DNA from 4 places in the Siminovitchia sp. FSL H7-0308 genome. Region 4 is predicted to be linked to each of the others. Evidence: riboswitches for the same ligand, from Rfam matches in the RefSeq annotation. Region 4 holds a riboswitch; each other region holds the start of a gene.

Region 1 (8,038 bases), 1.7 Mb from region 4:
CAGATTTTGAGAAAGCAAGAAGTGTAGTTAATAGATCAGTTGAATGTCGAGCTTGGGATGAAAGACGAGGAAACGATGAATTAGAGTTTATAAACAATGTTAAAAGTGCATATATTTCTGTCCAATCTAGAGTAAGAGAATATCCAGGAACTTTGCAAAAAGACTTATACGTTATTCTTCCAGAGTTGGATAGAAATGCATTGAAATGGTACTTAGCAAACACAAACTCATTAATAAAGAGAAAAATCAAAAGTACATATTCTTTGTGGTTAGAAGGTCAGGATATTCCAGAGGAACCGATACAGGAAATTGTTGATAATAACAATGTAGTAATGAATGAAGACGTTTTAAGTTTAGCAAAAAAAAACATTAACGTATCATTATTTCCAAAATGGTATGTTTCAATAAGTTTTGGTTATTCTACTTCTAAGAATTATCAAAAGGCAGTCACATTAGCGAAATCAGCGCCGCAATATATTGAATCTTTTGATGAAGATAATAACATTATTCATCAAGCTGTATTTTCGGAGCAGACCAGTGATTACCTCGCGTTTATTAGTTTATATGAGCTAATAAATAATTGGAAATCATGCTTTGTTATAATAAACGGTGAAATTGTAGACAGAAAAATTGTTGGTGGAATTAACTATTGTTATGGAGATAAATTAAGGTCTGGTAAGTCTGATTTTTGTTACGGCGCTAGTGAGTATACTATAAATCCATTCGGTTGCCATAGGCTACAAATAAGTCAGTTTAATAACCCTTGGTGGAAATTTGGCAGATTTGATACTAATGGAGTATGGCATGTAAATAAAAACGAGATTTTAGATAGAATCAAAGAATATTCCACTCCTTATATTCACTGTCCAGCATTTTCCATGGAAAGAATACTAAAAGCGTTAGATGATCTGCCAGACTTTATTAATCCAGAAATAGACAAGGATTGGGTTAGGGTGAATGAAGGTGTTGAGCCAAAAAATCATCTTGCTCACGTTAATTCCATAACAATAACAGTAGATGTCAATAAACAACCCGAGACGAGACGTAAAAAAGAAGGATTTTTATCAAGCCTTTTAAAACTGACGGGACTTAGGAAATAATAAAATCAGAGGTAAATTAATTGGGATTTTTCGATAAAAAGTTCAGAGAATTGCTTGATGAGGGCATCGTTACACAAGAAGAATGTCAAGCACAAAAAGAAAAAATTTTAAACATGTAACAAAATGGCCCAATTTCGGGCTTTTCTTTTAAACCAAATAAGAACGTATATTCTTATGAAATCTATATAGCTTACTTTCAAAAAGCACCAGCTAAAAACATGCAAGGATATGATTAGAAATGCACAGAAGATGCTCCGCCTCGGCTCATTATCGGAAAAAGAAGGCAAGTAACAAGAAGAGCAGAAACGAAGAAGAAGGCCGAATTAAGCAATGGCTAAACCTGTATGGGCTGTAATCCGTCCGCTAGTAGTTTCAATCATAAATTTTCTCATCATATCACCTGCTGGATGAAGTGTGGAGCTAGTATAGATGTATGGACACATGTTAGTTAAGTCTCTATCCTATAAAATAGAGAGGACGTGTCCGGAATGAAACAAAAACGTTATAATCAAGAATGTAAGCAAACAATTGTCGAGCTTTACAGATCTGGCACATCTGTGAGCGATCTCAACCGCGAATATGGGGTATCTGAAGTAACGATTTATAAATGGATCAAAGCACTTTCTCCTGAAGGAAGTGATGGCTTATCATCAGCAGAGATTGCGGAAATCCAAAAAGAAAACCTTCGCCTTAAACAAGAGGGCGACATTCTAAAAAAGGCTATGACCATATTCGCGAAAAAGTGACCAACCAAGAGATCATCGACCATATCAAGCAGGAGAAAGAAAACCACCCGGTTCGAATAATGTGCGAAGTGCTTGAAGTGCCAAGAAGTACGTATTACCAATCATGGGAATATGCTTCCCATTATCTTCTTTTCTGTCTTATTCGGTTTAGGGATTACAGTGGTTGGCGAAAAAGGAAAAACTGTGTTTGCCTTCTTTGAAGGTGGAGCAGATGCTATGTTTTGGGTGACAAATATTATTATGAAGTTTTGCCCCATTCGGTGTATTTTCTTTAATTGGTGTATCGGTGTCAAAATTTGGTTTAGATTCATTGATTCCACTTGGAAAACTAATGATTCTTGTCTTTGCAACTATGCTCTTTTTTATTGTTGTTGTGCTTGGAGGTATCGAGAAGCTGGCTTATTACTAATATTTTCCACATTGAAATTATTGAAAGATGAGCTGCTTTTGGCATATTCAACTTCTAGCTCTGAAACAGTATTGCCAAAAGTGATGCATAAAATGGAAAAGTTCAGATGTCCAAAAAATATTGTTTCTTTTGTAGTTCCGACCGGTTATTCCTTTAACTTGGATGACTCTACATTGTATCAAGCTCTTGCAACGCCTTTTATTGCTCAAATATATGAGATGATTGGTTTAAGTGATCATTCCACCCCCATTTATATAATTTTATAAGGGGGAATAACATCAAAAATTTCTAGGAGGACGAAATATAATCGTATAGTTTGAATAAACCTGGAAAAACTGTTACAGTCCCAAATGCTTTGTCGCCAGCCTCAGACTAGTATACAGCTAGTCTTTTTTAATATGTCGCAAAATAAAAAATCCTGTCTTAGTCAGTAAATAAAAGGTAAAAATCATCACCATCGTTTTAGATATTACATATCCATCCATCAAGTGCTAAATCGTAACCTTTGGTCAACAAGAGCTCACTTTTAAAACTGAAAAAAATTGAAAGTAAAATAGGGACGATAATTAAAAACATAGCCACCAAAAGTTTAAATTCTTTATTCAAAACAAACAACTCCCCTAAAATGTGTCGTTTTCATTCTATATCTTTTTTAGCTTATAGCGCTTTCATGTACTTTCACCAGATCAAAGCCGTTGTTGGCTGTACGGCGGAACGAACTTCTCCTATTTCCATAAATCTGTCAGACTCATTATTCATAGATTATACCATGCTGTGGACCTTGCCTGTTGAACGTGGGGAAAAATCTGCTATCATGCTATGGTTTTTTTGGCTAAATTATGATTGATTAGATTCACTTTTTTATGTAAGGTTGAATAAATGGTGTGATTTGTGACACTCGTGTCAGCAAAAATTACTTGAAAGGGAGAGCAGTGAATGGACGATCATCATGAAATTGGCCCCCAAAAGGAGAACGACAGTAAATCATCCACCGGCCTTGAAGAAAATGTCGCGGGCTTATTATGCTATTTGGGAACATTCGTGACGGGCATTATCTTCTTTATCTTGGAAAAGAAAAGCCCTTTTGTAAAATTTCATGCAATGCAGTCAATGGTCCTTTATGCAACTCTGTGGATTGTAGGGACAGGCGTTAGTTATGTACCCTTTGTCGGATGGTTATTCAAGTTGCTTATCTCATTGGTTGGCTTCATTTTGTGGGTGGTGCTCATGGTCCAGACATATCATCGTGAGCGGATAAAAGTGCCGGTCGTTGGTGACATCGCGGAAAACCTTGTTCAACATTTTAACGGCAGAAGCCAATAAAATTCTAAAACTTAGTTGACAACCGGGAAGATTCGGAATAGAATAGGTTTCAACATTCCAAACAAAATCAAATGATTTTTATGACTCTTATGAAGAGAGGTGGAGGGACTGGCCCTGTGAAGCCTCGGCAACCATTGAATATATTTTATATTCAAACGGTGCCAATTCCAGCAGACTTTTGTTCAAAGTCTGACAGATAAGGGGCGAAGCTGATAAATATGATTTAAAGCGGAGACCTCTTATATGTAAAGGGGTCTTTTTATTTGGGCATTTATTGAAATGAGAGATGCTTTCGTAAAAGGGAGTGTTGAAGCAAAAATGAATCTTGAAGTCGCAGGTCATTACAAAATCAATAGTTGCCCATGACGACGCCAAAACAACCGAAATTTCCAGCCTGATACATCTATAGATGATAAAGAAGCTGACCGGACAACCGGAGGCCTCTTGATTTACACAAGTTTGCCCACGTACGGCATAGTTGTGCGAATCAAGGGGTCTTTTTTATGAAAAAAGTGGATTGCGAATTGTTTTGAGTGACACGACGCTTTCCATTGATACGTAGCCAAGGCCGGAAAGAATATGGATACTGTCATGGAAAAAAACATAGTATTCCTATCTTAAAACGATTATATTGCGATTTGTTGGCATAACATGGGAAAAATTTGCTAAAGAGGGAGAATCATCAAATGAGAAAAACATTACTTACCATTAGCCTGATTTTTACTTTACTTGCTTTGGGAGCGTGTGGAAGCACTTCAGCAGGGGATGAAAAGAAAGAAATCACCATTGGCGCCACAGCAGGACCGTACAGCGATCAATTGAAAGAAGGCATCATTCCGATTCTTGAAAAGGAGGGATATCGAGTAAATATTGTGGAGTTCAATGATTACATCCAGCCAAACATCGCATTAAACGAAGGAGAAATAGACGCCAATCTATTTCAGAACAGCATCTATTTAAAACAGTTCAATAAAAATCATGACGTGGATCTTGTTGCTTCTTATGCGGTTCCGACTGCCCCTATCGCACTTTATTCCGACAAGCATGATTCGTTGGATGATTTGAAAGAAGGGATGACGATAACGATGCCCAATGATCCGACCAACTTGGCCAGATCGTTGAATATGCTTGCGGACTTCGGGTTGATCACTGTGAATGAAAAGGCCGATCCAACTGTCGTTTCTGAAAAAGACATCGTGGAAAATAAGCTTCATTTACACATCAAACCAATTGATCCCGCTCAGACACCGCGTTCATTGGGAGATACTGATTTTGCTTTTATTAACGGAAATTTTGCATTGGCTTCGGGATTAAAACTGGATGAAGCAGTGGAGATCGAAAAAACACCGGAAGGTTATTTGATTTATGTGACGCTCAGAAAAGAAGATATTGAAAAGCCGTTCGCAAAAGCTCTCGAAAAAGCCTATCACTCAGATGAATTTTTAGACTATACAAACAAGCATGCAAAGGGATATGTGAAACCGCCCTATCAAGTGAAAAAGGAGGAAAATGAATGATCGAAATTGTGAATGTTACGAAACGGTATAAACAGTTGACGGCTGTCGACCATGTCAACTTGTCCATTCGCCAAGGTGAGATTTTTGGCATCATTGGTTACAGCGGGGCCGGGAAAAGCACATTGCTCAGATGCTTGAATCTGCTGGAAAAGCCGACACAAGGCATCATTGTTATGGACGGTAAAGAATTGACGGCATTATCTGATCAGGAAGTTCGGAAAGAGCGCCAAAAGATCGGCATGATTTTTCAACATTTTCATCTGATTAGTTCGAAAACCGTTTATGACAATATCGCTTTTTCATTAAAAGCGGCAGGCAAGACGAAAGCTGAAATTAAAAAGCGGGTTCCGGAGCTTTTGGAGATGGTAGGGCTGTCCGATCGTAGCGCTCATTATCCCGCTCAACTCTCAGGAGGACAAAAACAGCGGGTCGGTATCGCCCGGGCGCTGGCCAATGAACCGAAAGTGCTTCTATGCGACGAAGCGACTTCGGCACTTGATCCGACAACAACAAAGTCAATATTGCAACTGTTGAAAAAAATCAACAAAACGCTTGGGATCACGATCGTGTTAATCACACATGAAATGGAAGTGGTTCAGAATGTATGCCATCGGGTGGCTGTTATGGAAAATGGGCAGGTTGTTGAACTGGCTGATGTGTATGATATGTTTGCCAATCCGCAAACGGCCTTGTCCAAGCAATTTGTTCAAACGGTCCACTCCCTGGAATTGCCTGAAAGACTTCTTTTGGGAAGAAAAGGGGCGATTGTCCAAATCACTTTCAAAGGAGATTCGGCCGAAGAGGCGGTCATTTCGGAGACATTAAGACAATTTCATATTTCTGTGAATATCCTGCATGGTCAAATTTCTTACATTCAGGAACGTCCGCTCGGAACACTCATCATCGAAATGATTGGCAGTCAATCAGATGTCCGGCAGGCGATTCGATATATAACGAAAAGGACGAATCAATTGGAGGTGCTTGCCGATGTTGCCTGAAATGGTAAATGAGTTTGGAAAAGCATTTGTTGAAACGTCATGGATGATGGGCATTGCTGTTGCGTTTGCGGTCATCATCGGCGTCCCTATGGGGGTAGCCCTTTTTGTGACAAGTGAAGGCATGTTTTGGCAAAACCGCTATATACAAAGCGTGGCTGGAAGCATCATCAATATCATTCGCTCGATCCCATTTATCATTTTACTCGTTGTTCTTATTCCGTTTACAAAATTGATCCTGGGAACAACGATGGGACCGGTGGCTGCAAGCGTCTCACTGACCGTCGCCGCCATCCCTTTTTACGCCCGCCTTGTGGAAACATCATTACGGGAAATTGATAAAGGGGTGATCGAAGCGGCGGAATCATGCGGCGCTTCCCCGTGGCTGATTATGAAAGATGTCCTGCTTCCTGAAGCGAAGCCGAGCATGATAGCCGGACTTACTGTGACGGTGATCAGTCTATTAAGCTATTCGGCAATGGCTGGCATCGTCGGCGGCGGAGGAATTGGCGACTTGGCCATTCGCTTCGGCTATTACCGTTTCCAAAACGATGTCATGATTGCCACGGTGATCATATTGGTTATTCTCGTTCAATTGATCCAGTTTGTCGGCGACCGGGCAGCCAGGGCAGTAGATAAAAGATAATGGTATATCAAAGGAGGAAAAACAATGACTCAAACATTCATAAAGGAAGATACCACATCCAGGCTTTTCGGGTGGGAGCATCCGGACAAAATAAGGGAGTTCCGAAAAAACAATAAATCACTCGTGAAAAAAGACAAGAGAGCCACATTGCAAGAAGCGGTGGCGCGTGGGGTGAAAGAAGGGGATTATATCGTTTTTGGCGGAATGGGATCGGTGCGCAACCCGATTGCCGCGGTGCATGAAATCATCCGCCAAAAAACAGGGAATCTGACAATTGGCACGAAAGGATCACAGCATGATTGGCAATTGTTGGCGGCAGCGGGAAACATCACAAAAGCGGAAGTCTCCTACGGTTTTGCCGATGAAGTGCGGGGACTGTCACTTCCAACGAGAAGAGCGGTTGAATCCGGCCGGTTGAAAGTGTTATCCGAGATTACAAATGCCGGTTTTCAATGGCGCTTTACCGCGGCGATGAAAGGTTTATCTTTTTACCCGACGAGATCCTCGCTTGGCACGGATACTTTACATTACAGCGGATCGAAAACAATCACGGACCCTTTTACAAACGAGAAAGTGGAGCTTCTGCCCGCTTGTTATCCGGATGTCGCGGTCATCCATGTCCACCGTGCTGATCAATATGGAAACTGTCAAATTGATGGGAATGTCGCGGAAGACATTGAACTGGCCCACGCGGCAAAATTCGTCTTAGTGACAGCGGAAGAAATCGTACATGACGAAGTATTTTCAAGTCGTCCGGACTTGACGAAAATTCCTTATTTCGTTGTGGATGCGGTTGTTGAAGTACCATACGGTTCTCATCCAAATCAAGTGCCGAGCCTTTATTCATTCGATGAAGATCATTGGCAAATTTGGCTGGATGCATCTATCAGTGATGAAGGCGTTGAAACCTATTTGCAGGAATATGTGTATGGCAGCCATGATCACTACGAATATTTGGAGCAAATTGGTGGTGTCCGTGTGTTGAAACAGTTGGAGAAAATTGAAAAGAAATTGGCGCCATATCCAAAAGTGGCGAAAAGGAGAGGATAAAAATGGGAAACGATACAGAAAAAATGATTATTGCGGCATCGCGTCTTTTACCGAAAGATGCGGCTGTTTATGTAGGAACGGGCATGCCGCTTCTCGCTTCTGTTTTGGCTTTAAATACTCATGCACCCGATTTGTTGCTTGTCTATGAAGGCGGTGGAGTGGGAGGGAAGCCAACCGGAAGGCTGCCGATTCAGGTAAGTGAGTCGTTGACATATGAAAACGGCGTGACAGTCGGCTCTATGGACTATGTGA
Region 2 (8,038 bases), 590 kb from region 4:
TTACATCGGGATATTATTACGCATACGATTTTCTTGCGGCACGCATTCCGAGTTCAGTGATCAAGCCGCTTGACTATAGCCCGTTCGTATTTCAAGTAAGCGCGATTATTCTATTAATAGGAGTCATTATTGGGGGTTGGGGCAGTTTCATATCAGTCAGACGCTTTTTGAAAGTATAAAGTATCCATAGATACGATACCCTCGTGAACAAGATTAAAACCACTTCATCAATAGAGAAACAGTGCTTGGGAGAAAGGGGAACTTTTTGTTGAAACAGCGTTCAATTGTAACTTATACATTGGCAGGAATAATCGGGTTTGGGAGTTCATTTGCTTACATAGGGGATGCTTCAGCTTCAAAACTATCAGATTTGCAAAATGAACAAAATGAAATTGTCAACAAGCGGTCCAATGTTAATGAATCCATAGAAAAAAAGAACAACCAAATAAACAAGCTTGAAAGCGAAAAAAGCGGGCTTGAGTTGCAGGTGGAAAAGCTCGAGCGGGATATCACCGCCACGAGCGATAAAATTGGACAAAAAGAAAAGCAAATTGCTGACACGAAAGCAGAAATTGAAAAGCTCAAAGCAGAAATTGAAGAATTAAAATTAAAAATTGAAAAACGGGACGAGCTTTTAAAAGAAAGAGCCCGGAACATTCAACAAAATGGCGGCTCAGTCAATTATATTGACGTGTTTTTAGGATCTGAAAGCTTCGGAGACTTTATTGACCGCTTCTCGGCGGTATCCACTATCGTAAGTGCCGATAGGGAAATCATGGAGGAGCAGCAACGCGATAAAGATAAGCTCGAAGAAAATAAAATAAAAGTGGAACAGAAGCTTGCCGATCTTAACAACATGCTAAAGGAACTCGAAGAGTTAAAAGCGGGCTTGGATTCACAAAAAGCCCAGAAGGCTGAAGCGGTAAAACAGCTCGAAGCCGAGAAACAACATGCCGAGACTGAAAAACTCTCTTTGGAAGAAGAAGAGAGAATCCTAAGCGCGCAAAATGCCGCGATTCAAGAAGCGATCAAGGCGGAAAATGCGAGAATAGAACAAGAAAGAAAAGAGCGTGAGGCAGCAGAGGCGGCTGCGGCAGCTGCTGCGGCTAAACAAGCGGAACAAGCCCAACAATCCAAACAATCTCAACAATCCAAGCAGGCTCCGCAAAGCCGTCCTTCCGCTGGAGGAAGCAAGGGTGCACCGGCTGCTCCCAAAAAGCAGTATTCACCTCCAAGCAACTCTGGTCCCAGCGTAGGAGCACCGCCTGTATCTTCAGGAATGTTCACAAGACCTGCCGCAGGCAGATTTTCATCCGGATACGGGCCACGCAGTGGCGGATTCCATTACGGGCTTGACATCGCAGCGGGTGGAACAGTGCCAATTGTGGCGGCAGCTGATGGAGTCGTCTTTCGATCCGAATTCTCCAGCAGTTACGGCGAAGTTATTTATATCACACACCGAATGAATGGCCAAACTTATACAACCGTATATGCCCATATGAGAGAGGACAGCCGTAAAGTAGGCAGTGGCCAATCGGTCAAAAAAGGCCAAGTCATTGGATATATGGGCAATACTGGAGATTCAAACGGGCAACATTTGCATTTTGAAATCCATGTAGGCAGCTGGAACGTGGCAAAATCAAATGCAGTAAACCCAAGACAATATATTAACTAATAAGGGAAAAGCGCCGCATCCGCCGGGATGCGGCGCTTTCTGGTTTAGGCGATGCTCCCGCACGCATTTTGCGTGCGTGGAGCATCGCCTACCCGCGTATAAAGCAAAATACCCGCGTATAAAGCAAAATACCCGCGTATAAAGCAAAATACCCGCGTATAAAGCAAAATACCCGCGTATAAAGCAAAATACCCGCGTATAAAGCAAAATACCCGCGTATAAAGCAAAATACCCGCGTATAAAGCAAAATACCCGCGTATAAAGCAAAATACCCGCGTATAAAGCAAAATACCCGCGTATAAAGCAAAATACCCGCGTATAAAGCAAAATACCCGCGTATAAAGCAAAATTCTCCATTTGAAAGTGGTTCTCGACCAATGTGAAACGCATCGAGGCCGTCAATTATATGTGGAGAAGGAAATAATGTGGTAAAATAAATTCAGTTTGTTCGATGTATCTAAATGAAAGATGCGAGGGGCGAAACTATGACGTGGGCAATGGTTACTACAGGCATCATTAGTATTTTTCTTATCTTAAATATTGTGCTCGCAGGCTTTGTTGTTTTTCTCGAAAGAAGGGATGCGGGGGCAACGTGGGCATGGCTTTTGGTATTGTTTTTTATACCGGTTGTCGGCTTTGTCCTGTATTTGATTTTTGGGCAAAATTTAAGCCGAAAAAAAATATTTGATTGGAAAGATCAGAATAAAATCGGGATTATGGAAATAACGGAGAATCAAATTCAGTTGCTTCGTTCAGGGAATTTTCCATTTCATGGCAATAAAGCGGCTCAGTATAAAGACTTGATCTATATGCTGCTCGTCAACGACAGTGCAGTGCTGACACAAGATAATCATGTCGATATTTTTACGGATGGCAATGAAAAGTTTGAGGCGTTAATGGATGATATAAGATCTGCCAAGGACCATGTTCATCTCGTATACTATATTATGCGCAGCGATGATCTGGGGAATAAGCTTTTATCCTTGTTGGTGTCGAAAGCAAAAGAAGGTGTGGAGGTACGTGTTCTTTATGACGCCATGGGTTCAAGGCGACTACCGAGGAAGTTTTTTCGTCCGCTGATTGAAGCCGGCGGAAAAGTGAGTGCTTTTTTCCCTGCGATTATCCCTCATCTTAACTTGCAGGTGAATTATCGTAATCATAGGAAGTTGGCAATCATTGATGGAAAGGTTGGCTATATAGGCGGCTTTAACATCGGAGATGAATATTTGGGGTTAAATCAAAAGTTTGGCTACTGGCGGGACACTCATTTGCGGATTTTTGGGAAGGCTGTGTTTGCCATGCAAACACGTTTTATTCTGGATTGGAACCAAGCGTCTTCCAGTAAAATCAGTTATGAAGACAGACTGTTCCCCGAGATAAATTCTATTGGGGATACGGATGTCCAAATTGTTTCAAGCGGTCCGGATTCCGAATGGGAGCAGATTAAGTATGGATATATCAAAATGATCAACTCTGCCAAAGATTATATTTATATACAAACTCCCTATTTTATCCCGGATGCGAGTGTATTGGACGCATTAAAAATTGCTGTATTGTCTGGTGTAGATGTAAGATTGATGATTCCGAATAAGCCTGACCATCCATTTGTGTACTGGGCGACGTATTCCAATGTTGGAGAAATGTTAAAAACGGGCGCAAAAGTATATATTTATGAAAATGGCTTTATTCATGCAAAAACATTAATCGCGGATGGTAAAATTGCCACAGTGGGAACGGCCAATATCGATGTACGCAGTTTTCGTCTCAATTTTGAAGTGAACGCTTTTTTATATGATGACGCAGTTGTTGAAAAACTCGTTGATATTTTTAAAAAGGATGTCGAACTGTCACGGGAGCTCACCTACAAAGAATATTTAGAAAGGCCGCTTTTTATACGATTCAAAGAGTCGATTTCCCGTTTATTGTCACCAGTTCTTTAATATTTCTGAAAGAAAAATGGGGTAATTGTTTTGAAGTGGTATACGATCGGCCCTCTCTCTTTTCCTGCATCTTGGGCAGCCATTGGCGCAGCGTTTTTGCTTACATCTCTTTACTTTGTCATTCAAAGAAAAAAAGTAGTGGCAGATGATATGGGCAATGCATTTTTTATATTTTTTCTTATATGGAAGCTAAGCGTCATCCTTTTTCAATTTTCAACTGTGATCAAGAATCCGCTGATGATCCTATATTTTAATGGTGGCTGGAAAGGCTATGCATTAGGCATGGCCGGGGCATTTATTTATCTGTGTGTAAAAGTGCTGCGAAACAGGCTAAACAGTAGCCTGCTCGTGGAGGCATGGTTGTTTTCGGCCCTTGTGTATGAACTTGCGTTCTATCTGTTGAATGCGCGGCATATACTAATGGGGTCTATCCATATATTGGGAGCGATCCTGTTTTTCTTATGGACAAGGAAAAAAGCGGGACAAACCATTTGGCAGTTGCAACTCCTCATCTTATTTACATGTTTCCAAGCCTTCATCTATTCTTTTAAGGGAGACATGCTATCTGCTCCGATGGCAACGTACGTGGCGGTTTGTGGCGCTTTAGCCGCAACCATACTTACAGAAAGGAAGAGAGCCGATGAGTAAGAGAATATTTGGACTGGCACTGATTGGCTTATTGCTGGGGATTGTGGTTGTGAATATCATCAAGGATATACGTGAGAACAACGAAATCAAGTCGGCTCAAGAGCAATTCAACTCTCAAGCAGCAGAAAAGACTTTTGCGAAAGAAGGTTTAAAAGAAGGGGAAGTACCTCCAAATTTTGAGCTGTCGTCATTGAATGGGGAAAAAAAGAGACTTTCAGATTACAAGGGAAAGAAAGTCATTTTAAATTTTTGGGCTACTTGGTGTCCCCCTTGCAAAGCTGAAATGCCTCACATGCAACAATATTATGAAACGAAGGCGAACAGCCAAAACGTGGAAATTATCGCGGTCAACTTGACATATGCTGAGCGAGTATCCAATAAACGTTCAAAAGTGGAAGAATTCAAAAGCGAATACAAACTAACATTTCCGATCCTTTTGGATGAAGAGGGAGATGTCGGGAACACATATCAGACGATCACCATTCCAACGACCTATATGATTGATACAAATGGGATTATCCGCAAAAAAATCATTGGCCCAATGGATCAAGAAATGATGGAACGACTTGTTTCAGAAATGAATTAATGTTTTATTTTTGAAAAATGTTTGACAGGCGATAGAGCGGTAGTATATACTTACATGCAAGAGTTAAAACAACCACATAAAAACTAAATGATATCAGCATTACTCTTATCAAGAGCGGCGGAGGGAATAGGCCCTGCGATGCCCGGCAACCTTCAGTTTTTTCTGAAAAGGTGCTAATTCCTACAGGTCATGACTATGGCTTGGAAGATAAGGGGAGGAAAAGATAAATCAGCCCTCTTCTTATTCGGAAGGGGGCTTTTTGATTTACGAAATCTCCCCCTTTTCTCAAGATTGAGACGTTTAATCGCCATAAATCTTATTATTCCGATGGCTTTAAAATCATTTTAAGGAGGGTGTCAAAAAATGACACAAGGAAAAAATTATCAGCCGGAAACAGTATTGCTTCATGGGGGACAGGAGCCAGATGAAACAGGATCTCGTGCAGTTCCCGTGTACAGAACAACTGCTTATGTTTTTAAAAACACGGAACATGCCCAAAAATTGTTTGCTTTGGAAGAGCCGGGCAACATTTATACAAGAATCATGAACCCGACCGTGGATGTATTTGAAAAAAGAGTAGCGGAATTAGAGGGAGGCACAGCTGCTGTTGCTCTTTCTTCTGGAGCGGCGGCTATCGCGTTTTCCATCTTGAATATTGCCGGAGCCGGAGATGAAATAGTAGCGGCGACCGATCTATATGGCGGAACATATAACCTGTTTTCAACCACTCTTCCGAAATATGGCATCCATGTAAAATTTGTCGATCCAAAAGATCCAGAAAACTTCCGTAAAGCGCTCACGCCAAAAACGAAAGCAATTTTTGCGGAGGTAATCGGAAATCCGAGCCTTCACGTACTTGATATAGAAGCAGTTGCCAAAGTGGCCCATAACCATCGAATTCCATTGATCGTGGACAGCACGTTTGCCACACCATACTTACTAAGGCCGATCGAGTGGGGAGCGGATATCGTTGTTCATTCAGCCACAAAATGGATCGGTGGACACGGAACAGCGATCGGAGGAGTTGTCGTCGATGCCGGCAAGTTCGATTGGAATAACGAAAAATTCCCGGATTTTATCAAGCCGGACAGAAGTTATCACGGCATCCGCTACGGAATTGATTTGCCGGAAGCCGCATTTGCCGTTAAACTTCGCGTGCAATTGCTTCGTGACTTTGGACCTTGCCTAAGCCCGGACAATGCCTTTATTTTCCTGCAAGGACTTGAAACATTGCACGTTCGTGTTCAAAGACATGTTGAAAATGCCAAAGCAGTCGCTGAATTTTTACAAAACCATGATGCAGTTGAATGGGTTTCCTATCCGGGTCTTGAAAGCCATCCATCTTACGAACTCGCTCAAAAATACTTGCCAAAAGGCCCTGGCGCCGTCGTCAATTTTGGCATTAAAGGCGGAAGGGAAGCAGGGAGAAATGCGATTGATAATGTTAAGCTTTGGTCTCATGTGGCAAATGTCGGAGATGCAAAATCACTGATCATTCATCCCGCGTCAACCACTCACCAGCAGTTAAGCGCCGAAGAATTGAAAGATACAGGCGTAACGGAAGAATTAATCCGCCTTGCCATTGGATTGGAAGCTGTAGAAGACATTACAGCCGACTTGGGGCAAGCGATTGAAAAAGCAGTTGAAGCTGTAAAGCAATCCAATTAAAATGCTGCATAAGGCTGTGAACGTCACGAGCGTTTACAGCCTTATTTTTCTGTAGGCACTAGCCGAATACCAACCGTTTCATATGGAGTAGCCAAATAGCTTTCGATGAGTCCTTGCTTGGAAATCTTTTCTTTGGAAACTGTTTTTTGTTTCAAGCTGACGGTAATCGGCTGTTTCAAAGGGAATTCATCCAAGCCGATTGTATGGCTATCCAGCCAGCGTGCATGCAGTACTCCCTTAGAAAAAACATTAAGTGTATGCGGCAGGGGAATGCCTTTGCGGAAAAATGGAAATTCTTTTTCTTTGTTTACACCGGGTTCATTGAGACAAATATACAAAGATAAATTGTCACAAAGCTGGAGAAGTCCATAGTGGAAATCGAACAAAGACCGCTTAAAGTCGGTAATGGATGTCATCAGCCTATGCTGCCTGGCCTTTTCGGATGTAACAAATTGTTTCGCTTCGGGGGTTTCATCATGCTGTTGAAAACGCACATAATGTTCACTGCATAAGAGTGCTGCGTATGGATCGCGGCTTTCTACTTCATTTATCCCGCTGCTATATATAAGTGTTTTGGCAGGTGGGGGAAAATCCATAAACGTGTACGGAGCCCGTTTTTTGTCGTTCCAAAAAGGCTGCTGGTCAATCATTTTCCAACCGCAATCATGATTGGCGACAGCGTGCAGAACCGACTTTTTCCATTTCACACCTCTGTAGTATTCTGGCTGCCAATAGGAAAAAATTTCACCTGATATGCGGGCATGATGGTCTTGTTCGATCATGACAAATTCACCCAAACGGTCCCTGACGATCATGAGGCGCCTCCTTCATATGATCATTCTTTATATGGTAACATTTTTTCGCCCCGTAAACAGGTATGTCGTAAACGGCATGAAGGATGCATGGATATTACCCCACTGTGAGAAGAAGCGGCTGTTTCTATAATACGTTCGCCAAGTTTGAACTTTCCTATTACTGCCACTGGTAAAAAACGAGTCTGGTACACAACAAAATCAGCTGATGAAAAAACGAACAATACAGTGAAACTTCATTTAGTAGGAGTTTTCTTCCATCTCCTACTGAATGTTAGTTGAACCAATCGGGCATTTAGGTGCCGTTATCTCCCAGTTAGACCTTTTATATTAACTCAGGTCTTGAAGTGGGAGTCTTACGGCACCTTACATGCGGGATAAATTGTCCTAGTGTATCATACGCAACTTTTAGCGTAGTCAACATAGGTAGACTCCTGCGGGAATAGCTCAAGCTGAAGATCCCGCAGGAAAGCGATCTTTGCTTTCCGAGGAAGCTGAAGAGACCTGCGGAAAGCGAAATATGTTGACGCAGCGATGATAGGAGTTTTTTTACACAAATAAACCGAACAATTATAAATGAATTGTTCGGTTTATGCCATTTCGTATTTGCTTATGTCCCAGCCGCCGTCATTTTCATGGGCTTATTCATTTCCTTCATTAGTGATAATAAGTACGACGCGGCGATTTTGGCTTCTTCCTTTTTCTGTTT
Region 3 (8,038 bases), 1.5 Mb from region 4:
TGGCATTATCAAAAACATTCAAAATGAACGCAAAGGCAAGACAACCATCATTACGACACATCGTCTATCAAGCATACAACATGCCAATCATATTATCGTCCTTGATGAAGGGCGGATCATCGAGCAAGGGTCTCATGATGAGTTGATTCAGCAAGAAGGCTGGTATCAAGATCAATTTGTCCGCCAGCAGCTGGAAGGAGGCGGCTCATGAGTACGAGTAAACGATTGACAACATATGCCATGCAATATAAGCGACCTATTTTTCTGGGGCTGCTTTTCTTGACGGCAGCCGTTTTTACAGAACTGTCCGGCCCATTTATCGCAAAGTATATCATTGATGAACATATGACGATGGGAACCATTGCCATAGAGCCGATTGCTTGGCTGCTTTGTCTCTATTTGTTATTGTCTATCGCCACAGCGGTTTTGCGTTACTTTATGTTTGTTTTTTTGCAAAAGGGAGCCAATCGTGTTGTACAAAAGCTGCGTCAAGATGTGTTTGGACATATGCAAACATTGCCGATTCAATATTTTGATCATCTTCCTGCCGGTAAAATAGTGGCGCGTGTGACAAATGATACAGAGGCAGTCAGAAACTTATATGTCCAGGTTCTTTCCAATTTTGTGACAGGGCTCATTTCGATCGCCGGTGTGTATGTGGCCTTGTTTATTTTAAATTGGAAAATGGCGATGATTGCTTTGACGTTGGTCCCGATCATCTACCTATGGATGATTTTATATAGAAGATATGCTGCGGGATATAACAAGGTGATTCGCTCAAAAATTGCCGATCTGAATGCGATGATGAATGAATCTATACAAGGAATGGCCATTATCCAAGCCTTTCGGCGAGAAAAACAAATGACAAGCGAATTTGATGAGATGAACGAGGAACATTATGCGTATCAGCGAAAATTATTGGTTTTGGATTCGGCTACGTCTTTTAACTTGGTAGGTGCGATCCGTTTGCTCATGTTTGCGATTTTCATTTTTTACTTTGGAACTCAATCAATTACGACAGGGGCAGTCGTCACGGCAGGCACTTTATATGCTTTTGTGGATTATTTAACAAAGTTATTTAATCCCATTACGAATATCGTCAATCAATTCTCACAGCTTGAACGCTCCCTCGTTGCCGCAAGCCGTGTATTTGAAGTATTGGACATAAACGGGGAAGAAGTCTCGCGGGAAACCGTGCCAAGATACGAAGGGCGTGTCACTTTTAAAGATGTTTCATTTGCATATAAAGACGATGAATACGTTTTGAAAAATATTTCTTTCGAAGCAGACCGTGGCGAAACTGTGGCATTTGTGGGCCATACAGGATCCGGAAAAAGTTCGATTATGAATCTGTTGCTTCGTTTTTACGATCCGTCGAAAGGGAAAATTAGTATTGACGGGATAGACATCACAACAGTCCCGAGACAGGCGATACGGAAGCATATGGCTATTGTTTTGCAAGATCCATACTTATTTACAGGGACTGTATACTCTAATATCAGCTTACATGACCCGCGAATCACTCGGGAAAAAGCGGCAGAAGCGTTGAGAGCAGTCGGCGGCGAACGTGTACTTGGCCATCTAAAAAAAGGGCTGGATGAACCAGTGGTGGAAAAAGGAAGTACGCTATCTTCCGGGCAGCGCCAACTCATTTCATTTGCCCGGGCGCTTGCTTTTGATCCGGCGATTTTAATATTGGATGAGGCAACATCCAATATTGATACGGAGACAGAAGAAGTCATCCAACACGCGATGGAAGTTCTAAAGAAAGGACGGACAACATTCATGATTGCCCACCGTCTTTCCACCATTAAAAATGCCGACCGTATTCTTGTGTTGGAACGTGGCAGCATGAAAGAACAGGGAACGCACGAGGAACTACTGAGGTTGGGCGGTATTTACAATCAAATGTATCAAATGCAGGCGAAATCGCTGAAAGGAAAAATAAGTGTGTAAATGAGATTACTTTGGTCGTTTAACCATCAGATTCTAATAACTGTTTCTTCCAAGAAACATAACATTGAAGAGCGCTGAAGCAAGCTTAACTAAAGCGAACGTTTGAATGCCTCCATGACCTATCATAAAGCGGACTGATATTGACAGTAAAAAGTTCAATTTAGCCTAAATGCATGAAATATAAAGCCCAAGATTGTTGATTTTACAGCATTCTTGGGTTTGTTTTTAAAATTATTACTTTTAGGATATCCTCTTTTTCTTTCTAATATAAGGAAAACATGCACTTCATTTATATCGATAAATACGATATAATCTGAATGAGCGATATAGTGAGGAGGGTTTTGTATGTTGGAAGAACTAAACCGATACTTTACCGATATTTATTTCCATTTACATGCTGCGCATGAAGAAACGATTTCTCACCAAAGTATTCGGATTTTACAATTCGCGCAGAAAAAGCAATCCGTCATGATTCGTGATATTGCCGAGTATTTATCGATATCACATAATACAGCTTCTGAACATGTCAAAAAATTAGTAAGCAATGGCTGGTTGTATAAAGAGAGAGCGGAGCAAGATCAGCGAAAGGTATACATACATTTAACAGATCGCGGTTCTTCCATATTAAAAAAGAATACAGAATTGGATGAGGTAAAACTTCAGGCTGCGCTAAGCCGCTTATCCGTCTTTGAAAGAAAAAAGGTGGTTGAAGCATTTCGGATATTAAGCGAGGTCTCAAAATAAATGTTTTTCGTGATAAAAATAATCAGTTCGGCAGTTATTATCGGCATTGTAACAGAGCTGGCTAGACGATTCCCGTTATACGGCGGAATGCTTGCTGCCCTTCCCTTAATCAGTCTGTTAAGTATCATTTGGTTGAAAATCGAAGGGGAGTCTCTTCAGGGCATTTCCAAGTTTACTCTTGGGGTTCTAGCAGGTTTTCCGGCGACAATTATAATGTTATGCGTGGTATTTGGTCTCTTAAAGCAGTCCCTTCATTTAGGTATAGCAATTGGGGTGGGAATGATTGCTTGGGCGCTATGTTTAATCGTTCAAGATTTTATTGTAAAAGGGTTTATTTCATAAGCTTTTTAAAAAAGAACAGGATGGCGTAAATCACCCTGTTCTTTGACTTTTAATCATTTATATAAAAGATCCTTGTTTCCCTTGTGACTTTGCCAGCCTTGTTTGCTGCTTCAAAGGTCACAACGTGGAATCTTTCTTTCAAAGCCTCATGTAGCTGCAGTGACATGGTAGAATGTTGCCGATCAAAAACAGGTTTGTAAGGAATACCGTCAACAATAACGCGAAAGCTGCTTTCATCTGCTTTGGCCCCTTTTTCTGCTGTCACTTTTGCAGAAAGAAGCGGTGTTCTCTCCTGGATGATTTCACCCATTTCGTATTCTGGTGTAATGGTAAGCCCTCTCCCAACTTTTGCGGGGTCATGATCGGCAGTTTTTTCTACTACCTTTAACACACGAAGCATATTTTTGCCAAGAATTTTTTCTATGTCTTGCTTCGTATAACCTCTTTTTACTAATTCCTCTGTTAGCTTTGGCAGTTGGGATGAATCTTGGAGGTCTTCCGGCAGAGAAGCACCGTCAAAATCAGATCCAAGACCGACATGATCCACTCCGATTACATTCACGACATGATCAATATGATCAACGATATCTTTTACATAAGCCTGCGAATTGTTGGTCAAAAATACCGGATAAAATACGATATTAATGACTCCGCCATTTTTTTTCAACGCCCGTAATTGATGATCCGAAAGGTTCCGCTGGTGATCTTTTAATGCTTTCACACCCGAATGAGAGGCGATTATAGGCGCTTTGGAAACTTTGATGACATCCCAGAAAGTACTTTCAGCCATATGGGAAACATCAATCAACATCCCTAAGCGGTTCATTTCCCGGGCAACGTCCGACCCGAGTTCTGTTAGTCCTCCTTCGGAGGGCGTTTTGTCCGGATCATTGTATTCCCTGTTGGCTCCTTCACCCAAATCATTGGAATAATTCCATGTAAATCCGATCGCTTTGATACCCAAATCATCATATTGACGCAAAAGTTCGATCGCATTATTCTTATCCATGGAATAAGCGCCCTCTATCGTTGGGACGGCTGCGATGTTGTTATCGCGAACCGCTTTCATGATTTCTTTATACGTTGAAGAAATTTGAAATGTGTCCGGATTGTTTTTCTCCGTCCAATACAATGCATTGATCAGGGCGAGCGTTCTGCTGATACTGCGAGGAGTGTTATTGTAATAGCCGGATGTATATGCCGCAAAAAATGGAACATGGAGGCCTCCTGTCTGAAGCTTTGGTATATCTACCTCAAAAGGTGTATTCTGTCCAATATTCACGCTCGGAAGCCATGTTTCCGGGTCGATGACCTTACTCATTGTATCGCTATGGCCATCAGTAATGATAGAATCAAAATGAATATCGTGCGGTGAATCGGACTTCGCCAAAGCTACGGGAGCCTGAAAGAGGACAAGAAGAACTGTTGCTACGAGGTAAAGCAGCTTTTTTTTCAAAATAAACCCTCCTTTTAAGAATTATTCTACTATTCTAAAATATATATGGGAATAGGACGAAGGATTGGTTTTAGAGCGCCAAAAAAGCCTGGCGGGTCAAAAGGAACCTTTCTAATGATTATTCGTAGAAATAGATAAAGATTCGAAAGGGTGATTGCTTTGCTATGTGGATGTGATCATGGAAAAACAACTGAATTAAAAATAGAAGGAGATATAGGCGCAGATCCGGTATGGTGCCATCATTGTGGGATGAATTTGGAGTTAACAAAGATCCCGATTTCGCAAGAATTGGCCGGGCAACTGTCGGATTGGTGCGCCACTTATGGAGAATGGATTGACTGGGAGAAGGACCGTTTGAAGTGTAATGGTATCGAGCTTGAGGAAGCGCATAATCGAAAAGGGGCTTTATTAACAGAAAAAGTGAAACAGGAAGTCGGTAATGAGTATGTAGTCATATTTTCACCATCAACAAGTGCGCAGCTGTACAAAAGTATCATGGGCGGGCAGCGTGAAACATAAATGGTCGTGAACGATGCTTGAAAGCATAGCCGGCCACGGCTTCCGAATCAGGTTGTCCAGGTGTCATTGCATACATTTTATTCAAATAGTTTCAATAAGTTTATGAAGAATGGATCAGATGAAAATAACGGGGTTTTGAGGAATTGAAAAGAAAGATTCACCGATCGGAAAAAGTGCTTATAACGGGATCGGGTTTCATATTACTTTTTATGATATTTCATGACTGGTTGCCACTCGGGCCACTCAATGATGTTCAAGCAGTTGCCGCGACTCGTTCTACTGGAGAGTTGGTGATCATTACTTTATTCTGGACAGCCCAAATTATGCTGCTTATGGGAATCATATTATGTTTCATCGGCAAAACATATCCTTTTTCTGGGCCAAGTTATGGCTGATGATCCAGCGATCGCTGATCATGGCGGGGGTTCTCCTAGATTGGTGGATTCCTTATTTTTTTGGAATAGGTTCGGCAGATAGAGTAGAAAGCTATCAAGTCATGTTTGGTGAGACACATACTTTTTTGCCTGTTATGAATGGATCGTTCCTAATACCATCCATGTACTTTTTAACTCGACTTTGCTGATTTGTCTTATTTTGACTGTGTAAATCAGCTTTACCAATCAGAATAAATCGGCCATTCAAGCCGCACGCTACATACACAAGCAATAAGCCTTCAGTGCTGGTCCATCCTGTTATTTTGTTCGCGATTGTCAGACCAATGAGGATAGATGTTATTCTTCATTTCAAAAAGTGTTGACTATTTTTGAAATATTGATTATACTCTACACAAGTTAATAATTATTTTCTTATCGAGAGAGATGGAGGGACTGACCCGATGATATCTCAGCAACCAGCAATACGATTGCCCGGTGCTAATTTCAGAAGAATACGGAAGTATTCTAAAGATGAGAATGGATGGAAAAACATGCCCTTCTCTCATCTTTTTTGAGGAAGGGCTTTTTCAATTGAAAAATAGGATTTGGCCTACTAGTCAACTAGCGGCTCTCACTTTAAGGATTCCCTTAGTGAGAGCTTTTTTAATGGGCTAAACCAATATGTAGGAAAAGGGGATAGTTGGTATGGCACTTCATGTTCAAAAGAAAGAAACATATGGCGCAATTAGAGAACAATTAAGTGAAATCATTGATCGTGTTATTCGACCAAATGCTGATCGTCTCGATCGGGAAGGGGCTTTTCCGCTTGAAAATTTAAAAGTGCTGGGCCAAGAGGGTTGGAGCAGTATTTTTCTTCCAAAAGAGCTGGGCGGATTGGAGCTTGATTATGAGGCATTTGGCCTCATTGTTCAAGAAATTGCACAAGCATGTCCATCTACCGCGCTCGTCTATACGATGAACGTTGGAGCGGCCGCTATTATTTATCATTATGGCAACGAAGATCAATGGCATCGTTGGTTGAAGCCATTGCGTAAAGGAAAGTTCGGGACGATTGCCAATAGTGAAAGGGCATCAGGCGGCCAATACTGGCTCAGTCATAGCAGGGCCGAATGTAAGGGGGATGGGTATCTGCTGAATGCGGAAAAATCTTTTGTCACCAGCAGTGGTTATGCTGATTTTTATGTGTTGCTAACGAGGTCTCCTCATGCGGAAGTGTCTTATGACCTTTGTTACTTTATTGTGGATGCGAAACAGGACGGAATTGAAGCGGGTGTGTGGGATGCGCTTGGTGTGCGTGGAAATCATAGTTCTCCCGTTCGTTTTGATCAAATTTTTGTGCATAAACGTGACCGAATCGGTGAAGAAGGCACTGGAAAAACAATAGTCGAGAATAGCCATGTCTATTTATTTGGTTTGGGTGCTGCTTGGGTGGGCACAGCCATTGGCATTTTTCATGAGGCTGCTGCGCATGCGAAAAAATCTTCGGCAAAATATCAAACGATAAGAAATCAGCTTGCCTCGGCAAAGATATTGATCAACAGTTTATCCGCTTGGCAAAAGGATATTGCCGCCCGATTGAATGAATGGATTCAATTAGGCGCACCTCTTCCGAATGAATTACGGACACTGTTGTATCAGTTTAAAGTCCATGCTTCCGAGACGGCCAATCAAGTTGCGCAAATCTCCATGGATGTAGCCGGCGGATTTGGATATAAAAAAGGAACGTTGGAACGTCTATACCGGGATTCGCGTGCGGGCATTGTGATGGGCCCTTCTAACAATCTGGCAAAAGAATTAATCGGCAAGCAAATTGTCGGAGTGGAAACATCCCTTTGGCCTGAATATAACAATCAACAGCAAGGAGAGCGTAGAAAATGACCAGTAAAAAAATGTTATTAAATGCTTTTGTCATGAATTGCCCGGGAAATCAGTCTCCTGGATTGTGGCGGCATCCAGATGATCAATCCCATCGTTATACTGATTTGGAACAGTGGATAGAGTTGGCGAAAACGTTGGAAAAAGCCAAATTTGATGCTGTTTTTATAGCGGATGTGCTCGGTCACTATGATGTCTACGAAGGAACCAGGGATGCGGCGCTTCGGCAAGCCGTGCAATCACCCATCAATGACCCGCTTTTGATTATACCGGCCATGGCATCTGTCACAGAATATCTTGGATTTGGCGTAACCGCTTCGGTGACACATGAGAACCCGTATCCATTTGCCCGCCGGATGTCGACTTTGGATCATTTGACAAAAGGAAGAGTCGGCTGGAATATTGTCACTTCTTATTTGAAGAGTGCTTCATTGAACATTGGCTTGAAGAAACAGATTAAACATGATGAACGCTATGATATTGCCGAGGAATATTTGGAAGTATGTTACAAGTTATGGGAAGGCAGTTGGGAAGATGGTGCTGTTGTAAGGGATAGGGAAAGAAAAATGTTTGTCGATCCAGCCAAGGTTCATGATATTGATCATGATGGCCGTTACTTTCATATACCCGGCGCCCATTTATGTGAACCGTCACCACAGCGAACTCCCGTCATTTATCAGGCAGGCTTATCTCCGAGAGGAAGTGCCTTCGCCGCCAAGCATGCGGAAGGAGTATATATATCAGCTCCCGT
Region 4 (8,038 bases):
ATAGAAAAAAGTTGAACAGCCTCCAGCTCTCGTTTGGACATCATGAATCGGGGAGAAATAGAAAAAAAGAGGTTTCCCACTGTAGGGTTTTCAACTTTTTCATAATGTCGCATCGTCCAACTTACATGCAAGGAAGTGGATCATGTTTTCGCCATGGCCACTTCCTGTTTGGAAAGAAGTGGTTTGAAAGTGTCTGCCGTGCATTCACTGGGGAAAAAATCCGTTTCTGACTAAATACCCGAACGGCAAGGTCGCCATATGATCATTACAAGCTTTCGGACAGATGTCGGAAATATCATTCAACCAGTGGAAGATGTTGAAGGAAAGTACAACGGGAGACTCGTTCAGATGTACAGGAGTTATAGGAATTCCCATTATTTTCCAATATATTTTCTGAACTCCTCATTGCAAATTCATATTTATGGTTTGTAAACTCGATATTTAACTTTGCTAAATATCAACCACCTTCAAAAAAACCAATTATGGCACGTTCTTTTATTTATCGTTACAGCTATCACATTTGGTTATGCTTTTTTCATCAATGATCCATTCAGCACCAATACTCGCATTCCTTTTTTTGCTTTTCAATTTGCTATTAACAAATTAACCAAAAAACTATGAGGCCTCATCTTTTTCTATACGCTTAACGACGTCCGGATAAAGTCCGGTTAAAACCTTTAACTCTGCCAAAAAAAACAAAACAGGTTACCGATTTTAGCAAAATGTAATGATGAACATCTACTTTGCTTCAGGAACAATCAGTGTCTCGTCTAATTTCTTGGTATGCTGCCACACACATGTCCAATCGCCACTGTTTAAAAAGGATACAGGCGAGGTCCTTCACAACGTTTTTAAATAAAAAAAGAAGCGCCCAATGGCCGAAAAAATCGACTTAATGGACAACTCCTTTGTTTTTCTATACGGGATTTTTAACCAAATATCTTTATGTTATACGTATCTAAAAACCATTGGGGTACAAAGAACCTAGCCGTTAACAAAGGGTCAACAATCTGCGAGATTTGAGTATGTCCAATCGCGCTTAATAGCATCGTCATTTCGCTCAGTTCAAGGTCTGTATGGGGAAGGAGCAGATCGACCATTTCTTCCACGGCCGTTTTGGCGGCTTCGTCCAATGTCTTGGCTGATACTAATTGACTCAGACCATCTGAATTTTTAACCACGGGGTGCTTCAAGCTTTTTCCTTTGAATACTTGTAAGGTTATATCCGCTTTTCCCGGAACTTCGATACCGGATACACCAATTTCTCCGTCTCCCATTGCTGCATGCATATCTCCCAGGCCAAACAAAGCCCCTTCGTGAAAAATAGGGAAATAGATGGTCGCTCCCTCTGCAATGAGAAGTGTATCCAGGTTTCCGCCATGGCTTCCCGGTGTGCCGCAAGGCACGGCATCGTCCTCAGGAGCAACACCTATCACACCAATCATTTTATTAAGCGGGATTTTCACTTTTTCATTAAAAATGGCATAGTTGTCTTCGATTGGAGTGATTTTCACGGTAAATTCATCGATTCGATGGCCCATGACACCCAAATTTGGTCCAGTAGCAAGCACGCCACTTTCCCCAATTTCAATACTGTGAATCGTTACAGCCAATACATCTCCCGGCTTGGCCGATTCTACGTAAATGGGGCCAGTTGCGGGATTAATTCGGTTCCAATCAATACTGTTCATCGTTGTATGATCGGACTGGATTTGATTTTCAAAGCAGTCGTAAGCTTCAACTACCAACCTGGTTCCCGAGTCCACCTTTATAACGGGTTCGTGTTCTTTGCTAAATGAATAAATAGGCTTTCCCGTTGGTACTATTTGCGGCATTCTCTTCCCACCCTTTTATAAAAAGTACATATTAAGCCTATCGTAACATAGAAGTTAGGTAAGTCAATTTTCGTCGTATTTGGTGATCTATTCTCTATCAACATGGCAAAAAGGCGGGGGCAGCCCTATTTGTGCTACATCCGCCTTTCCGGTTAGTTCGGTACCTTCCCAATTACCATCCGGGAATAACGGCACCCTTATATGTTTCATCAATAAATTGTTTGACTTCTTCTGACTGGTATACTTCCAAAAATTGCTTAATCGCAGGGTCATCTTTACTTTCCGCTCTGGCGGCAACAATATTCACCCACGGGGAATCTTTTTCTTCCATAAAGATGGCGTCTTCTGTTGGAACGAGTCCACTTTCAATCGCGTAGTTGGAATTGATGGCCGCCGCATCCAAATCATCCAATTGGTGTGGAATTTGCGCGGCTTCCAATTCTACAAATTCATAATCCTTTTTGTTTTCTTCAATGTCCTTGACGGATGGTGTATCGCCAGCGCCTTTCTTCAGTTTGATCAGTCCGGCTTTTTCAAATAATAGGAGGGAGCGGCCGCCATTGGTCGGGTCGCTGGGCAATCCCAGCTTTGCGCCTTTTTTCAGTTCGCCGAGATCTTTCACTTTATTGGAATATACACCCATCGGGGTCGTAATCGTATTTCCGACGTTGACGATATCGTAGTTGCGATCTTCTTTTTGTTTGTTCATATAAGGTTCATGTTGGAATACGTTCAGATCAAGATCTCCTTGTGCCAGTGCTTCGTTCACAATGAGATAGTCGGAAAAAGTTTTTATATCAATTTCCAGGTCTTTATCTGCGGCCAGTTCTTTTACTTTTTCCATGATTTCCTCATGTTCACCTGCGGTGACACCTACAGTCAGCTTTCCGTCACTGAGCAGGTCTTTCGCTTTTTCGTCTTTATCTCCCGCGTTTTCTTTGTCGCCGCCTCCGCAAGCTGTAAGGGCGGCGATCAGTATGAGGAGTAAACTGGATAAGAGCCACTTTTTCATATTGCCATTCCTCTTTTCTTTTTTTGATGGTTGATTAGTCTTTTTTCAATTTGGCTGCCAAGCGGTTGCCAAGCGACTGTAGCCCTTGCACAAGGATGATGAGCAAGATGACTGTTACATACATCACATCGACTTCGTAACGGAGGTGTCCGTAGCGGTAAGCAAGGTCGCCAAGACCGCCGCCGCCGACAAGTCCCGCCATGGCCGTTGCTCCGATTAAGGAGATGGTGGCAATGGTTAAACCAAGAATGATGGATGAGCGGGACTCCCTTACAAGCACGTGCCATACGATATGCCTTGTTTTCATCCCCATCGCTTCGTATGCTTCAATCACTCCGCGGTCCACCTCTAAGAGGGCGGTTTCCATTAAGCGGGCGATATAGGGCGCTGTATAAATAACGAGCGGCACGATCACCCCTTTTACACCAATCGTTACTCCGACAATGAATTTTGTAAAAGGCAAAATAAAGAACAACAAAATAATAAATGGAACTGAACGGATAATATTAATCAATACGTTTAAAACACCAAAAACAAATTTATTGCCGAGAGCTTTTCCCGGACGGGTCAAAACAAGCATGATTCCCAAAGGCAAGCCAATTAAAATGGATATTCCTAAAGAGATTCCGACCATTTGGAAGGTTTGGATGATGGCTTCCCAAATATCAGCGCCCCAGTTGTCAAGAAACTCGTTTATTTTCGTCACTAATCTTCACACCTTCCACATGAACCTGATCTTGTTCCAAATACCGAATGGCTTTATGAATTTCGGCCGGATCACCTTTCATATGAACGACAAGCTGGCCAAAGGTATCTTCTTTTAAATGTGTAATGCTGCCTGATAGAATGTTTGGATATATATCAAACTTCTTTGTAACAGTGGCCAACGCTGGTTCGCCGCTTGATTCCCCGAAGAAAGAGAGAGTAACGACTTGGCCGCTTTCATTTAATTTTTCCAGCATGTCGTTTGGTATTTTATGTGTAAACAGATTGCTGACAAACCGCTTCGTCGTCGGATGTTGCGGTGAAGTAAAGAGGTCTTTCGTTTTTCCTTCCTCGATTACTTCCCCTTTTTCCATGACGGCCACACGGTCGCAAATTCGTTGGATGACGTTCATTTCATGCGTAATCAACAAAATCGTGATGCCGAGCTCTTTATTGATTTTTAACAGCAATTCCAGAATGGCCTCCGTTGTATCAGGGTCCAATGCGCTTGTCGCTTCGTCACTTAAAAGGACTTCGGGCTCGAAAGCCAACGCACGGGCAATGGCTACCCGTTGTTTTTGCCCGCCGGACAGTTCGGCCGGGTAGGCATGATGCTTTTCGTCGAGTCCAACGATTTTTATATATTTCTTGACCCGCTCTTCCACTTCCTTTTTGCTGAATCCGGCAAGTTTCAGCGGCAGGGCGATATTTTCATAAACAGTAGCCGTCTTTAACAAATTAAAGCCTTGAAAAATCATTCCGATGTTACTGCGGGCTTCGCGAAGTTTTTTGGTAGACAGCTTTGTTAAATCGATCCCTTTTACTTTTACAGAACCCGTATCCGGTTTTTCCAATAAATTGACGCAACGGATGAGCGTGCTTTTTCCTGCGCCGCTGTATCCAATGACACCGTATATTTCACCCTTTTTCACTGAAAGTGACACATTCTTTAATGCGTGAATAGAGCCTTGCTTGCCTTTAAATGTCTTTGAAATTCCCGCCAATTCGATCATGTGTATTTGCTCCTTCATGCTTTATTTTCAAACCCGTAATGGCTGGAAGAATATTCGGGGACGGGTGGCCCCCTTCATTCCTTACCAGGAAGGAATGACAGATCCTTCAAATGTTTCATCAATAAATTGTTTTGTTTCATCAGAGCGGTACACATCCAAAAACTTTTGAATCGCTTCGTCGTCTTTGGACTCGGCTCTTGCCGTAACAATATTTACCCATGGAGAATCTTTCGATTCGATAAAGATAGCATCTTTTCCAGGTTTGAATCCATGTTCGATCGCATAATTGGTATTAATCGCCGCCGCATCCAGTTCTTCCAACTGACGGGGAATTTGGGATGCTTCCAATTCCACAAATTCAAAGTTGTTTTTGTTTTCTTCGATATCTTTGACAGTTGGCGTGTTTCCCGAGCCTTCTTTTAGTGTAATCAATTCGGCTTTTTCGAATAAAACGAGAGCGCGGCCGCCGTTTGTAGGATCGTTAGGCAAACCGAGCTTTGCCCCTTTTTGCAGTTTTTGCACATCTTTTACTTTGGAAGAATAAATACCCATCGGGAACGTTACTGTTTCGCCCACATTTACAAGATCCAGGTTTCTGTCCTTTTTAAATTGATCTAAATAAGGTATCGTCTGAAATACGTTGAGATCAAGCTCTTTTTCGTCCAAAGCGATATTCGGCATGACATAGTCGGTGAAAACTTTTACTTCTATTTCCAAATCTTCTTTTGCTGCAAGCTCTTTTACTTTTTCCACAATTTGCTCGTGCGGTCCGGCCGTTACGCCGACTGTCAATTTGCCGTCGCTGAGAAGACCTTCAGATGTTGATTCTTTATTTACAGTTTCTTTTTCACTGCTTTTTCCTCCACCGCATGCGGCAAGGGTAAGTGCTAGCAACACAACGAAACTAGTTAATAACCATTTGTGCATGTCATTTCCTCTTTTCTTTATATATTTAGTCTGCATTTAAGGCGTATGTTGAAAATCACATACGGGGAGGTTTTTTCTTCAAAATGAAAAATGCCTCCCAAAATGAGAGGCATGGATATACATTGTAAGTAAATCGGTTTACCTCTCTTATCTTTCAAAATACAACAGTATTTTGCAGGATTTAGCACCTGTTCTTGTTTCGTCAAACAAGAATGGTTGCCGGGCTTCACAGGGCCAGTCCCTCCGCCGCTCTTTATAAGAGAATTTCAAATTCAATTGTTACATAGATATTATCCTTAGTTAGAAAAAATGTCAACAAATTTTTCATGGAAACTGAAAATCAAAAAGTAAAACCGAAGCTTTAAAATCACATTCTTGGGTTTTTAATTATTGGACTCTTTAGTTTTTAAGGAGAAGTTTTTGGAACGCAATGAAAGAGCAAATTTTATAAAATTAATTTGTTTGACGATTTTTATTTATCTTTGTCAAAAATTTATATACTCCAATTATTAAGAAATAGATAATAAACACATTTAATAAAAATGCAGAGGGGATAAATTCAGTAGTTGATAAATTCTTAGGAGAAAAAAGGAGAAATGTAGTAGTTAATTTATTAGGTCCATGATGTATTACCCAGTTAAAAGGAAGTCCATACGATTTTCCTTGAGAAGGAGAGATTAAGACTATGCTTATAGAAACGATAAAGCTGAGATATAAAAAACGTCTGTACTTTATCATTATGATCATCTCCTTTTAATAAGATTATACATAATTTTAAACAAAAAACATTTACGGAAATATTTTTAGCTTTTTTAAATATGGACTAGTATCACCGAGCTTTGCATCAGGTGTAAAACCTAACGACATTTTTCAAGAGGTTGTTTTTTTTTGAACGTAAAGGACGAGATGTCTAACGGCTGGGACATAAGCAAATACGAAATAGCAAAAACCGAACAATTATAAATGAATTGTTCGGTTTATTTGTGTTAAAAAAATCCCTATCATCGCTACGTCAACATATTTCGCTTTCCGCGGGCAGCTTCAGCTTCCTCGGAAAGCAAAGATCGCTTTCCTGCGGGATCTTCAGCTCGAGCTATTCCCGCAGGAGTCTACCTATTTTGACTACGCTAAAAGCTTGCGTATTATGCACTGGGATAATTTATCCCGCATGTAAGGTGCCGAAAGACTCCCACTTCAAAATCTCGAGTGAATACAAAAGGTGGAGTGGGAGAAAACGGCACCTAAATGCCCGATTGGTTCAACTAACATTCAGTAGGAGCCCTACTGAATGAAGTTTCACTGTATTGTTCGTTTTTTCATCAGCTGATTGAGTTGTGTCTCAGACCCTTTGTTTATGGTAATCCAGGGGAATCTATAGAATAAGAAGTTAAGATAACAACATTAAAACAATAACCTTTTTTGGGGTTAAACCGAAAAAACCTTATGGGGTTGTGGATTGGAAGATAATGGATTGTTCCCGAGGAGCTCATGTATGGCGCTTTGATCTTTTTCATCTCCATAAAGTTCGAATCATCTTCCGTCAATCTGAATATAATCATTAAGAATTTGCCGTATCCGAGCAAGGGAGGTTTACCCCATGAAGAAAAAGTGGATAACTGCTGTTTCATTTATTTGCGCCGCTTTGTTATTAATGTCTTGTTCTGCAAGTGGCGGAAATGGAAAAGGGCAGTTTCCTGAAAAATCCATTACGTACAGCATCCCGTTTGAACCAGGCGGACAGTCTGATATCGAGGCCCGGCGGCAGCAGTCATTTCTGGAGAAATATTTAAAGCAAAAAATTGTTATTCAATATAAACCTGGCGGTGGTGGTTCTGTAGGCTGGAGTGAGTTGGTGAATCAAAAGCCGGATGGATATTTTCTCGCAGGCATCAACATCCCGCATATCATCCTGCAGCCGCTTGCCAATGAAGATACAGGGTATCAAACAGAGGATATTGTGCCTATAGCCATTTTCCAGACAACGCCAATCGCGTTGGCTATCGGTAAAGACAGCGGGATTGACTCGTTGGATGACTTTATTCAAAAAGCAAAGGAAAATCCGGGGTCGATCACGGTCGCGGGATCAGGCAACTATTCCGGCCATCATATCGCCTTTTTACAGCTTCAAGATGTGGCAGGGATTGAGTTGCAATATGTGCCGTTTGACGGGGCGGGCCCATCTATGCAAGCTTTTCTGGGAGGCAATACGGACGCTGTATTGGCGAATTCCAGCGATTTATTAAAATATACCGAAGATATGAAAATTCTTGCCATCGGGTCTGAAGAAACATTCGAACCGATGCCGGAAGTTCCTACATTTATCGAAGAGGGTTACGATATTACCGCCTCGATTGATCGCGGGGTAGGAGTGCCGCCGGATACCGATCTAAAGATCATTCACATATTGGAAAAGGCTTTCCTGAACATATTGGAGGAGCCGGGGGTGAAAGATCAGATGTATGAGGAAGGCTTTGAGCCAAAAGCAATGGGCCATGAAGAATCAGTCCAATATATTGAACAGAAAACGAAGGAGTTTGCGGATATTT

Evidence for each region. A riboswitch is a leader RNA that binds a small molecule or an ion and turns the genes downstream of it on or off. The one in region 4 is predicted to bind S-adenosylmethionine.
Region 1: it holds a riboswitch for S-adenosylmethionine, as region 4 does, so the genes downstream of both, MHB50_RS13205 (MetQ/NlpA family ABC transporter substrate-binding protein) here and MHB50_RS21000 (MetQ/NlpA family ABC transporter substrate-binding protein) in region 4, are expected to answer to the same signal.
Region 2: it holds a riboswitch for S-adenosylmethionine, as region 4 does, so the genes downstream of both, MHB50_RS02370 (O-acetylhomoserine aminocarboxypropyltransferase/cysteine synthase family protein) here and MHB50_RS21000 (MetQ/NlpA family ABC transporter substrate-binding protein) in region 4, are expected to answer to the same signal.
Region 3: it holds a riboswitch for S-adenosylmethionine, as region 4 does, so the genes downstream of both, MHB50_RS06435 (acyl-CoA dehydrogenase family protein) here and MHB50_RS21000 (MetQ/NlpA family ABC transporter substrate-binding protein) in region 4, are expected to answer to the same signal.

What each region holds. Positions count from the first base shown of each region.
Region 1 covers NZ_CP150282.1:2,753,320-2,761,357, reverse strand. The annotation lists gene MHB50_RS13225 (hypothetical protein) at 1-1,100, shown strand, start outside; gene MHB50_RS13220 (transposase) at 1,589-1,846, shown strand; partial or broken gene MHB50_RS13215 (cation:dicarboxylase symporter family transporter) at 1,946-2,518, shown strand; gene MHB50_RS13210 (DUF4870 domain-containing protein) at 3,192-3,578, shown strand; SAM riboswitch class I at 3,663-3,781, shown strand; gene MHB50_RS13205 (MetQ/NlpA family ABC transporter substrate-binding protein) at 4,265-5,095, shown strand; gene MHB50_RS13200 (methionine ABC transporter ATP-binding protein) at 5,092-6,093, shown strand; gene MHB50_RS13195 (methionine ABC transporter permease) at 6,083-6,736, shown strand; gene MHB50_RS13190 (CoA-transferase) at 6,761-7,786, shown strand; gene MHB50_RS13185 (CoA-transferase) at 7,789-8,038, shown strand, end outside.
Region 2 covers NZ_CP150282.1:496,900-504,937, forward strand. The annotation lists gene ftsX (permease-like cell division protein FtsX) at 1-179, shown strand, start outside; gene MHB50_RS02350 (peptidoglycan DD-metalloendopeptidase family protein) at 269-1,675, shown strand; gene cls (cardiolipin synthase) at 2,173-3,615, shown strand; gene MHB50_RS02360 (hypothetical protein) at 3,646-4,263, shown strand; gene MHB50_RS02365 (redoxin domain-containing protein) at 4,256-4,849, shown strand; SAM riboswitch class I at 4,952-5,063, shown strand; gene MHB50_RS02370 (O-acetylhomoserine aminocarboxypropyltransferase/cysteine synthase family protein) at 5,213-6,517, shown strand; gene MHB50_RS02375 (DUF3891 family protein) at 6,559-7,332, opposite strand; gene MHB50_RS02380 (OmpA family protein) at 7,971-8,038, opposite strand, start outside.
Region 3 covers NZ_CP150282.1:1,373,434-1,381,471, forward strand. The annotation lists gene MHB50_RS06400 (ABC transporter ATP-binding protein) at 1-211, shown strand, start outside; gene MHB50_RS06405 (ABC transporter ATP-binding protein) at 208-1,956, shown strand; gene MHB50_RS06410 (MarR family transcriptional regulator) at 2,302-2,700, shown strand; gene MHB50_RS06415 (DUF3147 family protein) at 2,701-3,042, shown strand; gene MHB50_RS06420 (dipeptidase) at 3,092-4,498, opposite strand; gene MHB50_RS06425 (hypothetical protein) at 4,649-5,017, shown strand; gene MHB50_RS06430 (hypothetical protein) at 5,161-5,412, shown strand; SAM riboswitch class I at 5,821-5,929, shown strand; gene MHB50_RS06435 (acyl-CoA dehydrogenase family protein) at 6,097-7,290, shown strand; gene MHB50_RS06440 (LLM class flavin-dependent oxidoreductase) at 7,287-8,038, shown strand, end outside.
Region 4 covers NZ_CP150282.1:4,469,287-4,477,324, forward strand. The annotation lists gene MHB50_RS20975 (VWA domain-containing protein) at 1-4, shown strand, start outside; gene MHB50_RS20980 (acetamidase/formamidase family protein) at 930-1,835, opposite strand; gene MHB50_RS20985 (MetQ/NlpA family ABC transporter substrate-binding protein) at 2,008-2,847, opposite strand; gene MHB50_RS20990 (methionine ABC transporter permease) at 2,882-3,544, opposite strand; gene MHB50_RS20995 (methionine ABC transporter ATP-binding protein) at 3,528-4,565, opposite strand; gene MHB50_RS21000 (MetQ/NlpA family ABC transporter substrate-binding protein) at 4,647-5,492, opposite strand; SAM riboswitch class I at 5,637-5,754, opposite strand; gene MHB50_RS21005 (tripartite tricarboxylate transporter substrate binding protein) at 7,090-8,038, shown strand, end outside.